One region of the Arsenicicoccus sp. UBA6765 genome, then DNA from elsewhere that is predicted to be linked to it. Evidence: riboswitches for the same ligand, from Rfam matches in the RefSeq annotation. Region 1 holds a riboswitch; the other holds the start of a gene.

The links. A riboswitch is a leader RNA that binds a small molecule or an ion and turns the genes downstream of it on or off. The one in region 1 is predicted to bind S-adenosylmethionine.
Region 2: another riboswitch for S-adenosylmethionine. It lies ahead of B4K29_RS14930 (bifunctional o-acetylhomoserine/o-acetylserine sulfhydrylase); the one in region 1 lies ahead of metB (cystathionine gamma-synthase).

What each region holds. Positions count from the first base shown of each region.
Region 1 is NZ_DKGR01000020.1:80,329-89,849, forward strand. Features, by position in the region: gene B4K29_RS05985 (DUF6918 family protein) at 1-368, shown strand, start outside; gene B4K29_RS05990 (GAF and ANTAR domain-containing protein) at 430-1,155, shown strand; SAM riboswitch class I at 1,232-1,352, shown strand; gene metB (cystathionine gamma-synthase) at 1,434-2,606, shown strand; gene B4K29_RS06000 (DUF305 domain-containing protein) at 2,951-3,616, shown strand; gene B4K29_RS06005 (DUF2277 domain-containing protein) at 3,776-4,042, shown strand; gene bioB (biotin synthase BioB) at 4,124-5,404, opposite strand; gene B4K29_RS06015 (TetR/AcrR family transcriptional regulator C-terminal domain-containing protein) at 5,564-6,130, shown strand; gene B4K29_RS06020 (hypothetical protein) at 6,163-6,663, shown strand; gene B4K29_RS06025 (hypothetical protein) at 6,770-6,991, opposite strand; gene B4K29_RS06030 (DUF86 domain-containing protein) at 7,254-7,535, opposite strand; gene B4K29_RS06035 (nucleotidyltransferase domain-containing protein) at 7,532-8,002, opposite strand; gene B4K29_RS06040 (aminodeoxychorismate lyase) at 8,152-9,015, shown strand; gene B4K29_RS06045 (MFS transporter) at 9,288-9,521, opposite strand, start outside.
Region 2 is NZ_DKGR01000056.1:33,395-42,915, forward strand. Features, by position in the region: gene B4K29_RS14895 (nitroreductase family deazaflavin-dependent oxidoreductase) at 1-306, shown strand, start outside; gene B4K29_RS14900 (hypothetical protein) at 328-903, shown strand; gene B4K29_RS14905 (TetR/AcrR family transcriptional regulator) at 1,029-1,586, opposite strand; gene B4K29_RS14910 (aldehyde dehydrogenase family protein) at 1,766-3,262, shown strand; gene B4K29_RS14915 (SDR family oxidoreductase) at 3,309-4,169, shown strand; partial or broken gene B4K29_RS14920 (MarC family protein) at 4,380-4,802, opposite strand; gene B4K29_RS14925 (GNAT family N-acetyltransferase) at 4,848-5,336, opposite strand; SAM riboswitch class IV at 5,466-5,583, shown strand; gene B4K29_RS14930 (bifunctional o-acetylhomoserine/o-acetylserine sulfhydrylase) at 5,599-6,924, shown strand; gene B4K29_RS14935 (DoxX family protein) at 6,999-7,484, opposite strand; gene B4K29_RS14940 (GNAT family N-acetyltransferase) at 7,589-8,167, shown strand; gene thrS (threonine--tRNA ligase) at 8,234-9,521, opposite strand, start outside.

The DNA.
Region 1 (9,521 bases):
GCGTCATCGACGCCGAGGTGGCGGGCAAGCGCGGCGTCGGCGGCGCGATCATCAAGACGGCCTACGGCGCGGTCAAGAAGGTCAACGACGGCGTCGTCCGGCGTGCGGTCAACGGCATGCTGCCGGACGCCGCCGCCTCCCTCCAGCCGCTGTGGGACGCGCGCGGCGACCAGACCTTCGGCGCCTACCTGACCTCCCACGGGGACCAGGCCGCCGACGCCCTGCTGTCGGTCAGCGACACCCGCGCCGCCAACCCTCGGCACGCCGCGATCGCCACGATCTACAACGGCGTCCGCCCCAAGGCCAAGCAGCACGTCGTGGAGGCGCTCCCGAGGCTCGGGACCGCGATCGAGACCCTCGCGTCATGACAAGAGGTGACGCGTCGTTAGACTCCTGGTCAACGACGCGTCATCACCGCTTGGAGGCTCCATGCCCGGCAGCAGCGTGGAGCCCACCGAGGTCTTCGCCCGGCTCAACACCCTGATCCACGGCCGCCCCGAGGCGCAGGCCGTCTACCAGGCCGTCGTCGCCGCGGCCGTCGAGCTCGTCGACGGCTGCGACCACGCGTCCATGATGCTGGTCGACCGGGCCGGCCGGTTCTACAGCGCCGCCGCGACCGACGACGTCGCCCTCGCCGTGGACGACCTGGAGCTCGCCGTCGACGACGGGCCGTGCGTCGACGCGATCGTGGAGGAGTCCTTCCAGCACGACCCCAACCTCGTGGACGGCTCGCAGTGGCCCGAGCTGGCCCGCCGCGTCGTCGCGGAGACGACGGTGCGCGGCCTCATCGGCTATCGCATCCTGCTCGACGGCGAGAAGGTCGGGGCGCTCAACCTGTTCTCCGACACCGCCGACGCGTTCACGACGACCTCGGTGGACCAGGCGGCCGTCCTGGCGTCGTTCGCGTCCGTGGCCGTCATGACGGTGCGGGCGCAGAACGACAGCGCCAACCTCGAGCGGGCCCTCGGCACCTCGCGCGAGATCGGCAAGGCGGTCGGTCTGCTCATGGCCGCCCACAAGGTCGACGACGACGAGGCCTTCGAGCGGCTGCGCAAGACCAGCCAGGACCTCAACATCAAGCTGGTCACGCTGGCCGAGGAGGTCGTGCAGGGGCAGCGCGTGCAGTACGTCGCCAACAAGCAGCCCCAGCCGTAGCAGGCCGGCGGTCGCTGGGCGCCCGAGTGCTGGACACCGACTGTCCACCCCGTGGCGGGCGGCTAGGGTGCAGGCACATCCATCACGACCGGCTGAGGGACAGGCCCGACGACGCCGGGGCAACCGCCCGAGGGGGACACCCCGAGGGTCAGGTGCCAAGTCCTGCGGAGGCCTCGCGGCCCACCGGCAGATGGGTCGATACGCCGGCGCGTCCGGCATACCGCTCCCTCATGGTCGACCGCAGGACTGGGCCCGCTCAGACTGCGAAAGGCGACACCATGACCGAGCTCTCCCGCCTCACCCGCGCGATCCGCACCGGACTCGAGACCGACCCGGCTCACGGCGCGGTCGTCCCCCCGATCTACCTCTCGAGCAACTACACGTTCGAGGAGCTCGGGACCCCTCGCCGCTACGACTACACGCGCAGCGGCAACCCCACGCGTGACCTGCTCGGCGACGCGCTCGCCACGCTCGAGGGCGGTGCCGGGGGCGTCGTCACCACCACCGGCATGGGCGCGATCACCGTCGTCGTGTCCGCGCTGCTGTCGCCCGGCCAGACCGTGGTCGTTCCGCACGACTGCTACGGCGGGACCTGGCGGTTGTTCGACTCGCTGTCGCGCAAGGGCGCGTTCGAGGTCGTGACGGTGGACTACACCGACCCGGCGCAGGTCGAGGCCGCGCTGCGCGCCGACAAGGCCCCGACGGTCGTGTGGATCGAGACCCCGTCCAACCCGCTGCTGCGCATCACCGACGTCCGCGCCGTGGCGTCGGCCGCGCACGAGGTCGGGGCGACGGTGGTCGCGGACAACACCTTCCTGTCCCCGCTGCTGTGCCGCCCGATCGAGCTCGGCTGCGACGTCGTGCTGCACTCCACCACGAAGTACGTCAACGGCCACTCGGACGTCGTCGGCGGCGCGATCGTCGGCGCGACCGAGGAGCTGCACGAGCAGCTGGCCTGGTGGGCCAACGTGCTGGGCCTGACCGGGAGCCCCTTCGACAGCTATCTGACCCTGCGCGGCCTGCGCACGCTGCACACCCGCATGAAGGCCCACGAGGAGAACGCCCGCGCCGTCGCCGAGCTGATCGCCGAGCACCCCGCCGTGTCGCGCGCGCTCTATCCCGGCCTGGCGTCGCACCCCGGCCACGAGCTCGCGACCTCGCAGCAGGACGGGTATGGCGCGATCGTGTCGCTGGAGCTCGCCGGCGGAGAGGCGCAGGTGCGGGCCTTCCTCGACGGGCTGCAGTGCTTCTCGCTGGCCGAGTCGCTCGGCGGCGTCGAGTCGCTGGTCGTGCACCCCTCGACGATGACGCACGCGTCGATGACGCCGGAGGCGCGCGAGGTGGCCGGCATCGGCGATCAGCTGCTGCGCCTGTCGATCGGCATCGAGGCGACCGAGGACCTGGTGGCGGACGTGCGCGCCGGCCTGGACCGCGCCCTCGCCACCTCCTGACCTACCGCCGGTAGAGGCATCGACCGGCCTTCGTTCGCCAGGCTGATGACTCGGCCGCCGGTAGAGGCATCGACCGGCCTTCGTTCGCCAGGCTGATGGACCTACCTGAGGTAGGCATATCCGCCTGGGTTGGTCCGGCGGCCTGAGCGAGTCCATCAGCGCCTGACGGAGCCCGTATGCCGTGGCCCGGCGACCCGCGTGGTCGCCGGGCCGCGCCGTGCACCGGCGCGGCGTGCGAGCGGGCGGGCGACATACGGCCAGGGCGCCCGGCACAGGCGGGGGCCGACGACCTAGGCTGGGAGACAAGCAGATCTGCCCCAGCACCTCGAACGTCAGGAGCCCCCATGCGTCGCCCCACCGCATCCGTCGCCGTCGTCGCTGCCCTCGGCTGCCTGCTCGCCGCCTGCGGGTCGAGCGAGGGCGGCGCGACGAGCACGACCGCCACCACCAGCACGGCAGCCGGCGACGCCCACGCCGGTCACGGCTCAAGCTCGTCAGCCTCGGGCAGCTCGAGCGCCCCCGCATCGACGGGCGCCACCTCCGGGGCGACGCCGATGCAGGGCCGGGCGGGCGACGTGATGTTTGCGCAGATGATGATCCCGCACCACGCCCAGGCGCTCGACCTGGCGGAGATGGCTCTCGCCGGTCACGGTGCGTCGGCCACGGTGCAGGACCTCGCCCGACGGATCCAGGCGGCCCAGCAGCCCGAGATCGACCAGATGACAGCCATGCTCAAGGGCTGGGGAGCCCCGGTCTCGGCGGGCGACCACGCGATGCCCATGGAGGGCATGGTCAGCGAGGGCGACCTCAAGGCGCTGTCGGGGATGCAGGGCCCGGCCTTCGACGCAGCCTGGGTCAAGGCCATGATCGGCCACCACGAGGGCGCGGTGAGCATGGCCGAGGACGTCCTGACGACCACGCAGGACCCCGCGGTCAAGAAGCTCGCGCAGGCCATCATCACGGGCCAGCGCAAGGAGATCGCCGAGATGCAGGCGATGCCGACCACCTGATCACGGTGACGGGGCTCGGCGACGCTCGTGCGTGTCGAATGCCAGCGATCACCCGTGTGGCCCCGTTGGTGGTCACGGTGCGTCGAGGCCGTCTCGACTGAACGGCTGCACCTGCGCCAACCTCTCCTGCCTGGTCGAGCGGCTGCCTATGGTTGCCGCATGTGCCGCAACATCCGCGTCCTGCACAACGTCGACCCGTCGACGACGCAGGAGGAGATCGAGGCCGCCGCCCTGCAGTACGTCCGCAAGGTGGCCGGCTCCCCCAAGCCGTCCAAGGCCAACGAGGACGCCTATGCCCGCGCGGTCGAGCAGATCACGGCCGCCACCTCGACGCTGCTCGACGAGCTCGTGACCACGGCGCCGCCGCGCAGCCGCGAGGAGATGGCCGAGCGCGCCCGCGCCCGCAACGTCGCCCGCTTCGGCTGACCTACCTCAGGTGGTCACATCCGCCCGACTTCGCACGCCAGGTCGATGTGACTACCTCAGGTAGATCCGGTCGGAGGCCGGTCAGACGTTGGCGGGCAGCTGCGTGCCCGCACCACGACGGCGGGGGCTGACGACAGGGGCGTCGAAGGCCGCCGCCGCCGAAAAGCCTGACGGGGCGGCGGGCGCGCCGCCCTCCCCGGACGACTGCCGGTCTTTCGCCTGCTCGCTCGCGGCCGGCTCGTCCGCCGCGTGTCCGCCACAGCCGGATCCCGCGGATCCGCAACCCCCGCAACCGGATCCGCCGGCGTGACCGCCACACCCGCTGGGGGCGGCCGGCTCGGCATACGAGCTCACGTCGATCGCGTCGAGCCGCTCGGCCCAGTCGTCCGGAGCCCCCTCGGGCACGAACCCGTTGTCCCGCAGCATCTCCAGGTCCGAGCGGCCGGGTGCGCCCTCGCTGGTGAGGTAGTCGCCGAGGAAGATCGAGTTCGCGACGTGCAGCCCCATCGGCTGCATGGTCCGCAGGTGCACCTCGCGCCCGGCCGCCATCCGGATCTCCGTCGTGGGGTTGACGAAGCGGATCATCGCCAGGATCTTGAGGCAGCGCTGGGGGCTGATCATCCCGTGGCCGGCCATCGGCGTGCCCTCGAACGGCAGCAGGAAGTTGACCGGGATCGAGTCCGCGCCCACGTCGCGGAGGGCGAAGGCCAGGTCGACCAGATCTTCGTCGGTCTCGTCCATGCCCGCGATGAAGCCGGAGCAGGCCGACAGCTCGGCGAGGTGCGCCTGCCGGACCGTGTCGACGCGGTCGGCGTAGGTGTGGGTGGAGCAGATCTGGTCGTACTTGCTCTCCGCGGTGTTGAGGTTGTGGTTGTAGGCGTCGACGCCGGCGGCCTTGAGCCGGTCGCCCTGGTTGCCCTTGAGGAAGCCGAGGCAGGCGCACACCTCGACGGCCGGGTCGGCGTCCTTGATGGCCTCGACGATGCCGGTGACCTTGTCGATGTCGCGGTCGGAGGGGCCGCGGCCGCTCGCGACGAGGCACACCCGCGCGGCGCCGCCGGCGATCCCCGCGGTGGCGGCCTCGACCGCCTTGTCCTTGCTCAGCCAGGAGTACTTGAGCACGTCCGCCTCGGAGCCGCGGGCCTGGCTGCAGTAGGAGCAGTCCTCCGGGCAGAGGCCGGATTTGAGGTTGACCAGGTAGTTCATCTTGACCCGGTTGCCGAAGAATGCGCGCCGCACCTGGCCTGCCGTGGCCACCAGGTCGAGGACGGCCGAGTCGGGCAGGGCGAGCACCGCCAGCGCCTCCTCGCGGGTGCACGGGTCGCCGGCGCAGCCGCGCGTCGCCATCGCCTGCAGGTCCATGGGGTTCTCCTCGTCGAGCGGTCAGCGGCGTCATGAACACCGTTCAATGAACGCTGTTCATGTTAACTAGGAGGTGGTGGTCGCTCAACGTGAGGGGCCCTGGTGTGGCCGGGCTCTCGTCCCGCCCCGCCCCGCCCCACGGTCAGGAGGAGAGCCCGTATGGCGCTCACGCGGCAGGCCGTCCTCGACGAGGCGATCCGCACGCTCGACGCGTACGGCTTCGCCGACCTGTCCATGCGCAAGCTCGCCGGTGCGCTCGAGGTGCAGCCGTCGGCGCTCTACTGGCACTTCGCCAACAAGCAGTCGCTGCTCACCGCCATCGCCGAGTCGATGCTGGGCCAGGTGGCGGCGCCGGACCCCCGGCTCGACTGGGACGGGCAGGTGCGGTCGTGGGCCCACGGCCTGCGCGCGGCCCTCTCCTCCCACCGCGACGGGGCCGAGCTGGTCGCGTCGGTCCTTTCGATGCGTGCCGAGGGCGTGGACCCCACGCGCGGGCTGGTGGCGATCCTGCACCGGGCGGGGCTGCGCGCGCCTGATGCCCGGGCCGCCGCGGCCGGCGTGCTGCACTTCGTCATGGGGCACGCGGTCGACGAGCAGGGCCACGCCCAGATGCAGGCCTTCGGCGTCGCCTCGGCCGGCCCCGGCGTGGCGCCGGACGACCCGGACCAGCGGTTCGCCTACGGCCTGGAGCTGCTCGTCGACGGGATCCGCTCGCGCCTGACCTGACCCACTCCGTCATACGTGCCAGCATCGGAGCCATGGATCGAGACCGTGAGGCCGCCCTCCGCCGCCGCTATCTGAGCCTCGGGGTGGGGGAGCTCGTCGCCGCCGGGGTGTTCCTGGTGGCCGCGCTCCAGATGGCGCTGCCACGGCTGACCCCCACGGAGGCCCGGGCCCTCTGGGGAGGGCTGGCCCCGCTGCTGATCGTCCTCGTCGAGGCCGGCGCCTACTGGCTGGCGGCGCGGACCTGGACGCCGCACTCGACGATGCCACGCGCGATGGCAGGCGCCTATCAGGCCCTGCGCGTGCTGAACCCGACCCTGCTCGCCGCCGGCCTCGTCGTCATCGCCCTCCACTGGCCGTCGAGGCCGGGGGCCGCCGTGCTCGTCGTCGGGGTGTGGGCGTTCGCCGTCGTGGAGCACGTCAACTACTTCGTGGTGCGGCTCTCCTACCCGGCCACCGAGTGGTTCGGCGCCGTCACGCGGTGGCGCACTCCTCGGCTCGTGCAGGACGTCCGCGAGGCCCGGGCTCGGGATTGACGCGTCAGCGGTGGTGCCGACGCAGGCGTGCCAGCGCGGCGAGGACGGTGGCGGCAGCACGTGCACAGTCGTTCGGGGGGCGAGCCCGGCGAGATGTGGCGGGACGTCATACGGCCGGTGCGAGCAGGTCGGAGGGTGCGCTCACCTCGCTGGGCGGCGGGCCTCGACCAGGTGGCGCGTCGAGTGGGCCACCGCCCGATCCGCAGTGCCTCATCGACCGGTCCAGCTCACGCAGCTCGTCCAGGTACCGATCGGCGGCGGAGTCCGGCACCCACCAGACGCACGTGCGCAGGATCCACACGACGGCGCCCACGTCGTAGAACTGCATCCGACACCGTGCCGTACGCAGCTGCTCGACGACGAGCCCGGCGTCCTCAGCCTCAGCGGCCTCGCGATGGGGGTCTCGACCCTGGCGCGCATCAGGCAGGAGCCGGAGGAAGCGCTCGGTCGTGTGGGCCGGGCGAGATGCGGCGAGGCGTCATGCGGCCCGGGCAGCCGCAGATGCCTGGACCGCACCTGATCACTCGTCGTCGTCTCCCGCCTGCCCGGTGACGCCGTCAGGCGAGGGAGTCTCGGATCACGCTCGTGATCTAGGGGATGTCGGTCTGAGCGGTGCGGCGGATGGTCTCGGGATCCACCAGGAGATATCCGTGGGCGATTCGATTGCGCATCCCCCACATCAGCGGCCAGCTTCCACCGAACAGCTGGTCGCGAACGGAGGGGTCTAGTCGGTTGAGGGTCTCGATGCCGGCCGACATCCGCATGGAGGCCGCATCAACCGCCATCTGGTCGTCGGCAGTGGCGTTGGCGTAGTCGACGGCGAGCGTGAAGTGGAAGAGGGCTTCCCTGAGCAGCTCGTCCGTCGACCTCACAGCGTGACCGCTTCGGCGAGGACCCGTTCGCGGATGTTGGGTCGGAGCGCGGACTCAGGCACGAGGTCGACGGGCATCCCGAGCAGCTCGGCGAGTCGGCCCTCGACGCGGCCCAGCTCCATGAGGCTCAACGTCCGACCTGCGGAGAAAACGAGGTCGACGTCGGAGGCCGGTCCGTCCTTGCCGGTGGCCACCGACCCGAACACGCGCACGCGGTTCCCCCCGGCCCCACCCACGATCTCGCGGACCCGGTCGGCGTTGGCTCGCAGGACCCGAGCCCTCGGGGACGTGCCGTGGAAGCGCAGCAGCCGTGAGACCTCCGGCTGGCTTCGACCGATCTGCCGGGCGATCTCCGTCTGGGTCATGCCTGCGGAGGCGGCCCGCCTCACGGCGCTCACGAGGTCGGCCCGCGCCTGGGCGGTGACCTCGTCGGTGTGACGCGCAACGGCATGCAAGCTCATCCCCATGCGGACATTATAGCAAGTGCTATTGGGCCGACGTCGCGGACCCCCGCCTCTCGCTGGAGGGGCCAGCGTCGACAGATCCGCCTGAGCTCGGCACATCGACCTGGGGTGCGAAGTCGGGCGGATGTGCCTGCCCGAGGTAGGTTCTGGGGATGGCGGAGCGCGTGCAGCAGGTCGTGGCGGTCATGGGTCGCGGGGTCGTCGACCGCGGCACGGGGCTCGCCAGCGGCGACGACCTCGGACTCACCAGGGGCGACGGCTGCTTCGACGCCACGCTCGTGCGCTGGGACGGCGAGGGCTGGCTGGTCCACGACCTCGACGAGCACCTCGAGCGGCTGCGGCGGTCGGCCGATGCGCTCGGCATCCCCCTCGCCGACGACGACGCGTGGATCGAGCTGGTCGGCGACGCCCTGCAGGTCTGGCAGGGCGCGGACGAGGCGGCCCTCAAGATGGTCCTGACCCGCGGCGACGAGCACGGCGACGGCACCCCGCTCGCCTTCCTGACCCTCACCGCCGTCGACGAGCGCATGCAGGCCCAGCGCGCGGGCATCAGCGTCGTGACCCTCCCGCGCGGCTATGCGAGCGACGGCTTCGATGGCGCGCCGTGGCTCCTCGGCGGGGTCAAGCTCCTGTCGTATGCCGTCCACGTCGCCGCCAAGCGCGAGGCCTCCGCACGCGGGGCCGACGACCCGGTGTTCACGTCGAGCGACGGCTACGTCCTCGAGGCGCCGACCTCGGCCGTCGTCTGGCTGCGCGACGGCGTGGTCGCGACGACGCCGACCGGCGCGACCGGGATCCTCGACTCGATCAGCGCCCGCAAGATCCTGGGCGGTGCCGAGCAGCACGGCTGGCGTGCGGAGCGTCGCCTCGTGACCCCGGCAGAGCTCGCGGAGGCCGACGCGGTGTGGCTCGTCTCGTCGGTGCGCAGCGTGGCGCCGGTGACGGCGCTCGACGGTCGGGCCCTGCGCACGGACGACGAGGCGACGCGGATCGTCCGCGCCCTCAACGGTTTCTGAGGCAGGCGGCGGGCGTGCCGTCATACCGGATCACCCTGGACGTCATGGACGTGCTCCAGGGTCACGCGCCTCCCGAGGTGCTGCAGACCGCGGTCGCGACGGTGCGCGAGACGCACGTGGTCGAGGCGGACCAGCTCGACGTCGTCGGCGGGATGCCGCAGATCACGGTGAGGTTCACGATCGACGCGAGCAGCCGCGACGAGGAGGACCACGAGGCGCGCGTCGTGCGCGCCCGGCCCCCGCGCCTAGCCCGTCCCGCCGAGGTCCGGCCTCTAGCCCCGGCCGCCGCGCCGCCGCTCCAGCCAGGGCCCGAACTCCCGCGACAGCGCCTCGCTCCAGGTGGGGATCTCCACGCCCTCCTCCTCGCGCCACCGCCGCCGGGCCAGGGCGCGCGAGCGATAGAGACCCACCAGCCCGATCGCAAAGACCGGCAGCTGCACCGCCATCGCCAGGCGAAAGCCCTCGAGCGTGTAGCGCCCGCCCGACGACGTCGCGTCGAGCACCAG
Region 2 (9,521 bases), on a different contig from region 1:
CTCGGCAAGTCCTCCCGCAAGGTTCGCGAGGTGCCGCTGATGCGGGTCGAGCACGACGGCGTCTACGCCGCGGTCGGCAGCAAGGGTGGCTCCCCGGAGCACCCTCAGTGGGTCCACAACCTGACCGCGCATCCCCACCTGCTCCTGCAGGACGGCACCACCGTCACCCGGCGGGTCGCCCGGCTCGCCACCGAGGCGGAGCACGCCGAGTGGTGGCCCCGCTGCGTCGAGGCCTTCCCGCCCTACGCCGACTACCAGACCAAGACCGACCGCCAGATCCCGGTCTTCCTCCTCGAGCAGGCGTGATGCGGCTGGCATGCTGACGCCATGAGCAAGCACCGCGCCGAACGCCTCGCCCGGATCCGCGCCAAGCTCGAGTCGGCCATGGCCGAGCACACCTGCCTCGAGCTCGACATGCCGGACGAGGCCGTCACGGGATACTGCGTGGGGGTCGGGCGGCGGTGGTGCCTCGTCCAGACCTCGGCGCCGTGGCCCGACGGCTACGTCGCCGCCCGGATCGCCGACCTGGAGCGGATCCGCCACCACCAGTACCCCGCCATCCACCAGCTCGCCTTCGAGCACGAGGGCGCCTGGCCTCCCAGCGGCCTGGACAGCCTCGACCTCGACACCACCGAGGCGCTCGTCTCAGACCTCGCCGAGCGCTACCCGCTCCTCGGGCTCGAGCTGCGCGACTCCGACGACCAGCTGTTCGTCGGGGCCCCGGTCCTCGTGGCGCAGGGCACCTTGATGCTGCTGGAGCTCACCCCCTCGCCGACGTGGGAGACCCTGTCCACGTGGCGGCTGGGCGACCTGGCCCGCATCACGGTGGGCGGCCGCTACCAGGACCTCCTCGACCTCGCGGCGCCCGAGCGCCCGGCAGATCCGTCCCCCTTCGCCGGCTGATCCCCTCCCGCCGACTGGTCCGCGCGCCGGTCCCCCGACGCGAGTGCGCGGCGAGGCCGGTGGCGTGGCCGCCGGGCCATCGTTCAGGCTCCGACGGTGACAACGTGGTCGGCGACAGCGGCGCTTCAGACGGCTCGCGGCTGCAACCCGGCCCGGACGTACTGGTAGGCCTGCTCGAGCAGGGCGTGCGGGCTGTGCTGTTCGGTTGCCGCCCAGGCTTGGAGGGCGATCCAGCCGGCGTCCACGAGGCACCGGGCGGCGATCCTGTCGCGCAGGTCGTCCCGCACATCACCTCGCCTGCTCCTGAGGAAGGCGAGGATCAGTTCCTCCGTGGAATGCTGGGCGTAGGTCAGCAGGTCGATCGATGACGCGGTGATGATCTGCACCTGTATCCGGAGCAGATCGAACTCATCCTCTCCGTACGCGAGCGCGTCCGGCATCACGTCGCAGATCGCCGCGATCGCGTCGCCTGCAGCGGCCTTGCGCAGGAGTGACCGGACCCGTTCCGCGTCGTCCTCGGACCGGTCCCAGACGATGTGGGCCTTGGTCGGGAAGTAGCGGACCAGCGTGCTGCGACCGATTCCGGCGGCCGCAGCGACCTCGCTCATCGTGACGTTGTCATACCCGTGCTCCGCGAACAGCCGCAGCCCCGTCGTGGCGACGAACCGCGGGTCGGCCGCCATGGGGCGACCGGTGGCCCGCGTCGGCTCCTCCTCAGGCATCCCCCCATCGTGCCAGAAGGTCGCCACCCCTTGTGGTACTCGTGCCCAAAACCTATCGTGGGTTCCGCCTGCTGCCGGCGGGCGCTCGCTGTCGAGCGTTTCTCTCGGTGAGCTTCGAAGCATGTGTGAGGAGCACGACGATGACGTCGACCACCACGTTGACCACGGCCCACGAGACCCGACTACTGATCGCAGGCACGTTGCGCGACGCCGCCGACGGTGGGACCTTCGAGGTCGTCAATCCCGCCACCGGCGACGTCGTGGGCGTCGTCGCCGACGCCACGTCCGCTGATATGGACGAGGCGATCGCGGCGGCCAGGACCTCGTTCGACTCCTCCTGCTGGGCGCAGGACCGGGCCCTGCGGCAGAGGTGCCTCAGGCAGCTTCACGAGGCGATCGTCGCCGAGAAGGAGGAGCTCCGGCAGGAGCTGGTCGTCGAGGTCGGCGCCCCCCTGTCGACGACCTACATGGCGCAGCTCGACTGGCCGCTGGCGGATGGGCTGCTCTGGCCTGCCCGGATGATCGACGAGTTCGCGTGGGAGCGGCGCCTGGCCGATGGTGAGGCAGGCGGGCTCACCTCCGAGCGGTGGGTGCTCAAAGAGCCCGTGGGGGTGGTTGCGGCGATCATCCCGTGGAACTTCCCCTTTGAGATCCTGATCAACAAGCTCGGGCCTGCACTGGCGACCGGCAACACCGTCGTCGTCAAGGCCGCAGCCGAGACGCCGTGGAACGCCACCCGCATCGGACGGCTGATCGCGGAGAAGACCGACATCCCAGCCGGAGTCGTGAACGTGATCACCACCCGCGACCGATCCGTCGCCCAGGAGCTGGTCACGGATCCACGAGTCGACATGATCTCCTTCACCGGTTCCACGGCCACGGGGCAGCTGATGCTGCAGCTGTCCGCTCCAACCTTCAAGCGGACGCTGATGGAGCTCGGCGGCAAGAGCGCCGGCATCATCCTCGACGACGCTGACCTGGCTGCGGCGCTTCCTGCGGCGGCGGCGGCGTGCCTGCACGCCGGTCAGGGCTGCGCCCTTCCGACCCGGCTGCTGGTTCAGCGTGGGGTCTACGAGCAGGCCGTCGCCGCGCTGGAGCAGGTCTACGCACACCTGCCGTTCGGCGACCCGGCAGACCCCGAGACCTTCTCGGGACCGATCATCACCGCCAAGCAGCGTGACCACATCCTCGAGATGATCGAGGCGGGCAAGCGCGACGGAGCCCGCCTCCTCGTCGGCGGTGGGATTCCGGTGTCGCAGTCCCGCGGGTTCTTCATCGAGCCGACGCTCTTCGTCGATGTCGACAACGCCTCCACCATCGCTCAGCAGGAGATCTTCGGACCCGTCCTCGCCGTGACTCCGTTCGACACCGACGAGGACGCGATCCGCCTCGCCAACGACAGCGTCTACGGGCTCTCCGGCAACGTCTTCACGGCCTCACCCGAGCGAGCCCTGAAGGTCGCCCGCGGCATCCGCACCGGCTCGTTCAGCATCGACGGCGGCCAGTTCTACGGCGCCGACTCCCCCTACGGCGGCTACAAGCACAGTGGCCTCGGCCGGCAGGGCGGCCTCGAGGGCTTCGAGACCTATCTCGAGACAAAAGCCGTCGCCTCCTCGATCCCGCTCCCCCTCGCCTGACACCGCACCCTCCCCCACCCCCAGCACAAGAGAAGGAGAAGCCCTCATGAAGGACTACCTGAACTACACGGGCAAGGTCTGCGTCGTCACTGGCGCAGCGTCCGGGATGGGCAAGGCCACCGCCGAGATCCTCGTCGACCTCGGCGCGGAGGTGCACGGCCTCGACCATGTCGTCGTCGACCTCCCCGGCATGACCACGTCGCTGCAGGTCAACCTCGGCAACAAGGACGAGATCGACACCGTCATGGCCCAGCTGCCTGACACCTTCGACGCCTTCTTCGGCATCGCGGGGGTCTCCGGCGACCGGCATGACTTCAACGAGACGATGGCCGTCAACTTCACGGCGAACAAGTACATCACGGAGGCCTACCTCACGGACCGGATGCGCGAAGGGGGAGCCATCGCCTTCGTCACCTCGATGGGCGGCATCAACTGGGAGAAGCACCGCGACGAGATCGCCGGGCTCACCAGGGCGAAGGGGTGGGACGCCACCACCGCCGCCGTCCACGCCCTGGGTCTGGACGAGGCGCCGGGTCAGCTCGCCTACCCGATCTCCAAGCGCGCCACCAACCTGTACGTCGCTCAGGTCGCCGGGGAGTTCGCCGCAAAGCATGTCCGCGTCAACGCGATCATGCCGGCCAGCACCAGCACCGGACTCACCGACGACTTCGCCAGGAGTGTCGGAGGGATGGACAACCTCATCGGCCACGCCGGCTTCGCGGGCCGGCTCGCGGAGTCCCGCGAGATGGCGGAGCCACTGATCTTCGTCAATTCCCCGATGGCGTCCTTCATCTCCGGTGTGGTCCTGCCCATCGACTACGGCGGCCGCACCAGGGAGCTGACTGGCATGAACGAGGACCCGCTGGACGTCGACCTCGTGCCGACGACTGCTTCCGCCGGCGACTGACCACCCCACCGGCCTGTGGTGGTCAGCGTCTTGGGTCTTGGCGCTGACCACCACGCCCACCCGCACCCTCACCTGGATTCCTCGAGCACCAGGACCACTCCGACCAGGTCGACGTCTGCGAGGAGGACGTCAGCGCACCCACTGCGGGAACACGTGCTGCAGCCCGGCGACCACCATCCCCATCAGGCGCGTCATGATCACGCGCAGCGTCTACGACATGTGGTGCCCGATGGCGGGGGCGAACCACAGGACCAGCAGCAGCGCCAGCACGACGACCACGACGGCGGCGGCGACAGCGACATACCCTCTCGCTCCGTCCGCGGATCGGGTCAGCACGATCAGCGTCGTGATGGTGCCCGGGCCGACCATCGTCGGGAAGGCCCTGGGAGAGGACGACACGTCGGACGTGGACGCGTGCTCCGACTGGTGCTGCTGCTCGCTCGGTGTCCCGGAGTGCGCGATGCTCCCCGGCCCGCCGAGCATGCCCAGCGCGATCGTCAGCAGGACGATGCCCCCGGCGATCCGGAAGTCGTCCACCTCGACGCCGAAGAACCCCAGGATCGCCTTGCCCGCCACCATGACGACCAGCGACATCACCAGGCTGTACGCCGCCACGCGGATCGCCGTCCTGCGTTGCCGCGCAGCGTCCTACCCGGCGGTGAACCAGGCCAGATGATCTCAGAAGAGCGTGGCGGGGACCCTCAGCACCGACTCGAAGATCCCGTCGTGAGCGGGGCGCCCACCGAGGCGGCGGGAGATGCCGGCGGCGGCCGGGCCGAGCTCGGTGAGGTCGCCGCGCAGGTGCGTCAGCCCCTCGGCCGAGGACCACGCGAACACCTCGCGGGCCAGCTGACCGCCGATCCCGCACCGGCGGAAGGTCGGCGTGACGAACATCGTGTGCACCTGGCCCCACCGCGAGCGCCGCGGCCCGCCGAGGACGGGGAGCTGCTCGACGAGGGTGACGCCAGCGATGCCGAGGGGACGCTTCTCGATCTCGGCGAGCCAGTAGGCGTGGGAACCGCTGCTGCGCAGCCAGGCGTCGGCGAACCGGTCGATGAACTCGGGGTCGGGCGAGGCGCCGCGCTCCCTGCCCAGCTGCAGCATCATCGCGGCGACGGCGAACGCGTCGTGCGGGCGGGCACGGCGGATGTGGGCGGGGGCGCTCATGGCCACAGTGAACCACCGGTCGAGGGTCTCGGCACCTCCTCGTGACCAAACCGTCACTCCCGGAGACGACGGTCCGTATGCCGGGACGCCACTTCCTCGCCCCACGAGACCACTCCTAGAGTCGCCGCAGGTCATGAGCGTCAGCAGCACGGCCCCGGCCAGCTGACCGGCAACCCTCCCACGCGGCGGGGTGCCCCGGGTGAGGACCTGGCCCCGGCGTCACCCGACACGGCGGCAAGCGCGAGCAAGGAGGGTACGACCCATGAGCGACTGGGCATTCGAGACCAAGCAGATCCACGCCGGGCAGAACCCGGACTCCGAGACGGGCGCGCGGGCGCTGCCGATCTACCAGACCACCTCGTTCGTCTTCGACGACGCGCAGGTCGCGGCAGACCGGTTCGCGCTGACGGACCTGGGCCCGATCTACACCCGCCTCGGCAATCCGACCAACAACGTCATCGAGGAGCGCATCGCGGCGCTCGAGGGCGGTGTCGGCGCGCTCCTGCTGGGGTCGGGCATGGCCGCGACGACCTTCGCGATCCTCAACGTCGCGCAGGCGGGCGACCACGTGGTGGCCTCCCCCGCGCTGTATGGCGGCACCTACAACCTGCTGCGCTACACGCTGCCGAGGCTGGGCATCACGACGACCTTCGTCAGCGACCAGGCCGACCTGGACGAGTGGCGCGCCGCGGTCCGCCCGGAGACCAAGCTCTTCTTCGGCGAGACGATCTCCAACCCCGACCAGAAGGTCCTCGACATCGCGGGGATCGCCGAGGTCGCCCACGACGCGGGCGTGCCGCTGTTCGTCGACAACACCGTCGCGACGCCATACCTCATCCGCCCGATCGAGCACGGCGCGGACGTGGTCATCCACTCGGCCACGAAGTTCCTCGGCGGTCACGGCACCTCGATCGTCGGGGCGCTCGTCGACGCCGGCACCTTCGACTACGCCCAGGACCCCGAGCGTTTCCCGCAGCTCAACACCCCGTCCGAGAGCTACCACGGGCTCGTCTTCGCCCGCGACCTCGGGGTGGGCTCGGCGCTCGGCGCCAACCTGGCGTTCATCCTCAAGGCCCGCGTCGAGCTGCTGCGCGACCTCGGCTCGGCGTGCTCGCCGTTCAACGCCTTCCTCGTGGGGCTCGGCATCGAGACGCTGTCGCTGCGCATCGAGCGGCACCTGGCCAACACCCGCCGCGTCGTCGAGCACCTGCAGGGCCACCCGCAGGTCGAGCGGGTCTACTACGCGTCGCTCGACGGCAGCCCGGAGAAGGAGCGCGCGGACCGCTACTGCCCCCTGGGGTCCGGTTCGGTGTTCTCGTTCGACATCGCCGGTGGGGTCGAGGCGGGGCGGGCGTTCGTGGACGCCCTCGAGCTGCACAGCCACGTCGCCAACATCGGTGACGTCCGCTCGCTCGTCATCCACCCGGCCTCGACGACGCACTCGCAGGGGTCGGACGAGGACCGCCTCGGCGCCGGCGTCACGCCCGGCCTGGTGCGCCTGTCGGTGGGCCTGGAGCACATCGACGACATCCTGGCGGACCTCGACCGGGGCCTCGAGGCAGCAGCTGCGGCCGGCGCGCAGGCCTGAGCACGCGCGAGGCGCCCACCCCACATCGGGGTGGGCGCCTCGTCATACCTGGCGCGGCTCGCGAGACAGGGCCGTCAGGCGCGGGTGGCCCCGACCGACTCGCGGTCGCCGACGGGACGACGACCGTCACGAGAGCCCCGGCCGCGACCGAGCAGCCCGTCGAGGCTGATCCGGCCGGCCCCGGCACCGATCAGCGCGAGCGACGCGGCCGCGATCACGGCGACCAGCTCCCAGCCACCGTCGGTGACGAAGACGCCGCCGTCACGGTGCGCGAACCAGAAGGCGCCCGCCATGTTGAGGACGACGAGCAGGGCGACCAGCGGGGTGGCCAGCCCGACGAGGATGAGGGCGCCACCGACGAGCTCGACCAGCGCGGCGAACCACGCGGCCAGCTCGGAGGCGGGGATGCCCATCTTGCCGAAACCGGCAGCGACGCCGTCGATCCCGTTCGTGCCGAGCTTCTGCCAGCCGTGGGCCATCAGGACCACGCCGAGCACGACGCGGGTCAGCAGCAGCGCGAGGTCGCGCAGCGCGGCGGGCGGGTGCAGGAGGGAGCGCATGAGAGTCCTTCGATCGGATACCTGAACGGACCAAAACATAACGCATGGTTACTTGAAAGATCAACCAATGGCATCCAGCGCCCCCGGCACGGCAGCATGAGCGGATGCAGACCACGATCCTCGAGCCGCGCCACCTGGACCAGGCCCGCGCGATCTACCTCGCCGCGTTCCCCCCTGACGAGCGGCTGCCGGTGGCGGACGTCCTCGAGCATCGCCTCCTCGATCGCAAGGTCCTCGTCGCGCGCGAGGACGACGACGACGACACGGTGCTGGCGATCGCGGTGCTCGTCCCCCACCACGAGCTCGGAGCCGACCTGCTGGAGTACCTCGCGGTCGACCCCCGGCGACGGTCGGGTGGCGTCGGCGGCGCCCTGCTCGAGGACGTCGTGCGGGCCGCCGGCGACCGCGACGTCCTGGCCGAGCTCGAGCCGCCCGACTCGTCACCGGACGCGGCGCGGCGGGCCGACTTCTACCGCCGTCACGCCTTCGCGCCGGCCCCGTGGCAGGGCGACTACGTGATGCCCGGGCCCCGCGGCGCCGTCCCCCTGCAGCTGTGGCACCGGTCGGGGCGCCCCTCCCCCGCCGACCCGCGCGCCTTCATGGAGCGGTTCTACACCCGGACGTATGGCGCCCGCGCCGACGCGCACCTGGCCACCCTCCTCGCCGCGGTCAGGCAGGGCTGAGCAGCGCGAGAGGCGCCGAACCCGTGCTGGGGTGGGCGCCTCTCGGCATACGAGATCCGTCGTGGCTCAGGCAGTCTCAGCCGTCTCTGCAGCCTCGGGCGACCCGATGGGTGCGGTCATGACCTGCTCGCGGGACTCGATGGACCGGACGATCTCCTCGATCGCCTGCTCCACGGGGATCCCGTTGCGCTTCGACCCGTCGCGGTAGCGGAAGGACACGGCCCCCGCCTCGACGTCCTCGCCACCCGCGATGAGCACGAACGGCACCTTGGACTTGGAGGCGTTGCGGATCTTCTTGGGGAAGCGGTCGTCGCTGTGGTCGACCTCGACGCGCACCCCACGCCGGCGCAGCTGGCGCGCGACGTCCTCGAGGTAGTCGGCGAAGTCCTCGGCCACCGGGATCCCCGTGACCTGCACCGGCGACAGCCACACCGGGAAGGCGCCGGCGTAGTGCTCGACCAGCACGCCCATGAACCGCTCGATCGACCCGAACTTGGCCGAGTGGATCATGACCGGCTGCTTGCGGGTGCCGTCGGCCGCCTGGTACTCCAGCCCGAAGCGCTCCGGCTGGTTGAAGTCGTACTGGATCGTCGACATCTGCCAGGTGCGGCCGATGGCGTCGCGCGCCTGCACCGACACCTTGGGGCCGTAGTAGGCGGCGCCGCCCGGGTCGGGCACGAGCTCCAGCCCGGACGCGAGGCAGACGTCCTCGAGGACCTTGGTCGCGACCTCCCACTGCTCGTCGGAGCCGATGAACTTGTCCCGCTTGGGCCCCTCGGTCTCGCGCGTCGACAGCTCGAGGTAGAAGTCGGTCAGCCCGAAGTCGCGCAGCAGACCGAGCACGAAGTCGAGCAGGTGCTTGATCTCGGCCGGCGCCTGCTCCTCGGTGACGTAGGAGTGCGAGTCGTCCTGGGCGAAGCCGCGCACGCGCGTCAGCCCGTGGATGACCCCCGACTTCTCGTAGCGGTAGACCGAGCCGAACTCGAAGAGCCGGAGCGGGAGCTCGCGGTAGGAGCGCCCGCGGGAGCGGTAGATGAGGTTGTGCATCGGGCAGTTCATCGCCTTGAGGCGGTAGTCCTGGCCCGGCTTGGTCACCTCGCCCGCGTCGTCGCGCTCCTCGTCGACGTGCAGCGGCGGGAACATCGTGTCCGCGTAGTACGGCAGGTGCCCGGAGGTGTGGAACAGGCCGTCCTTGGCGATGTGCGGCGTGCCGACGTACTCGAAGCCCTCCTCGATGTGCCGGCGGCGGACGTAGTCCTCCATCTCCCGCTTGATGATGCCGCCCTTGGGGTGGAACACCGGCAGGCCGGAGCCGATCTCGTCGGGGAAGGAGAACAGGTCGAGCTCGACGCCG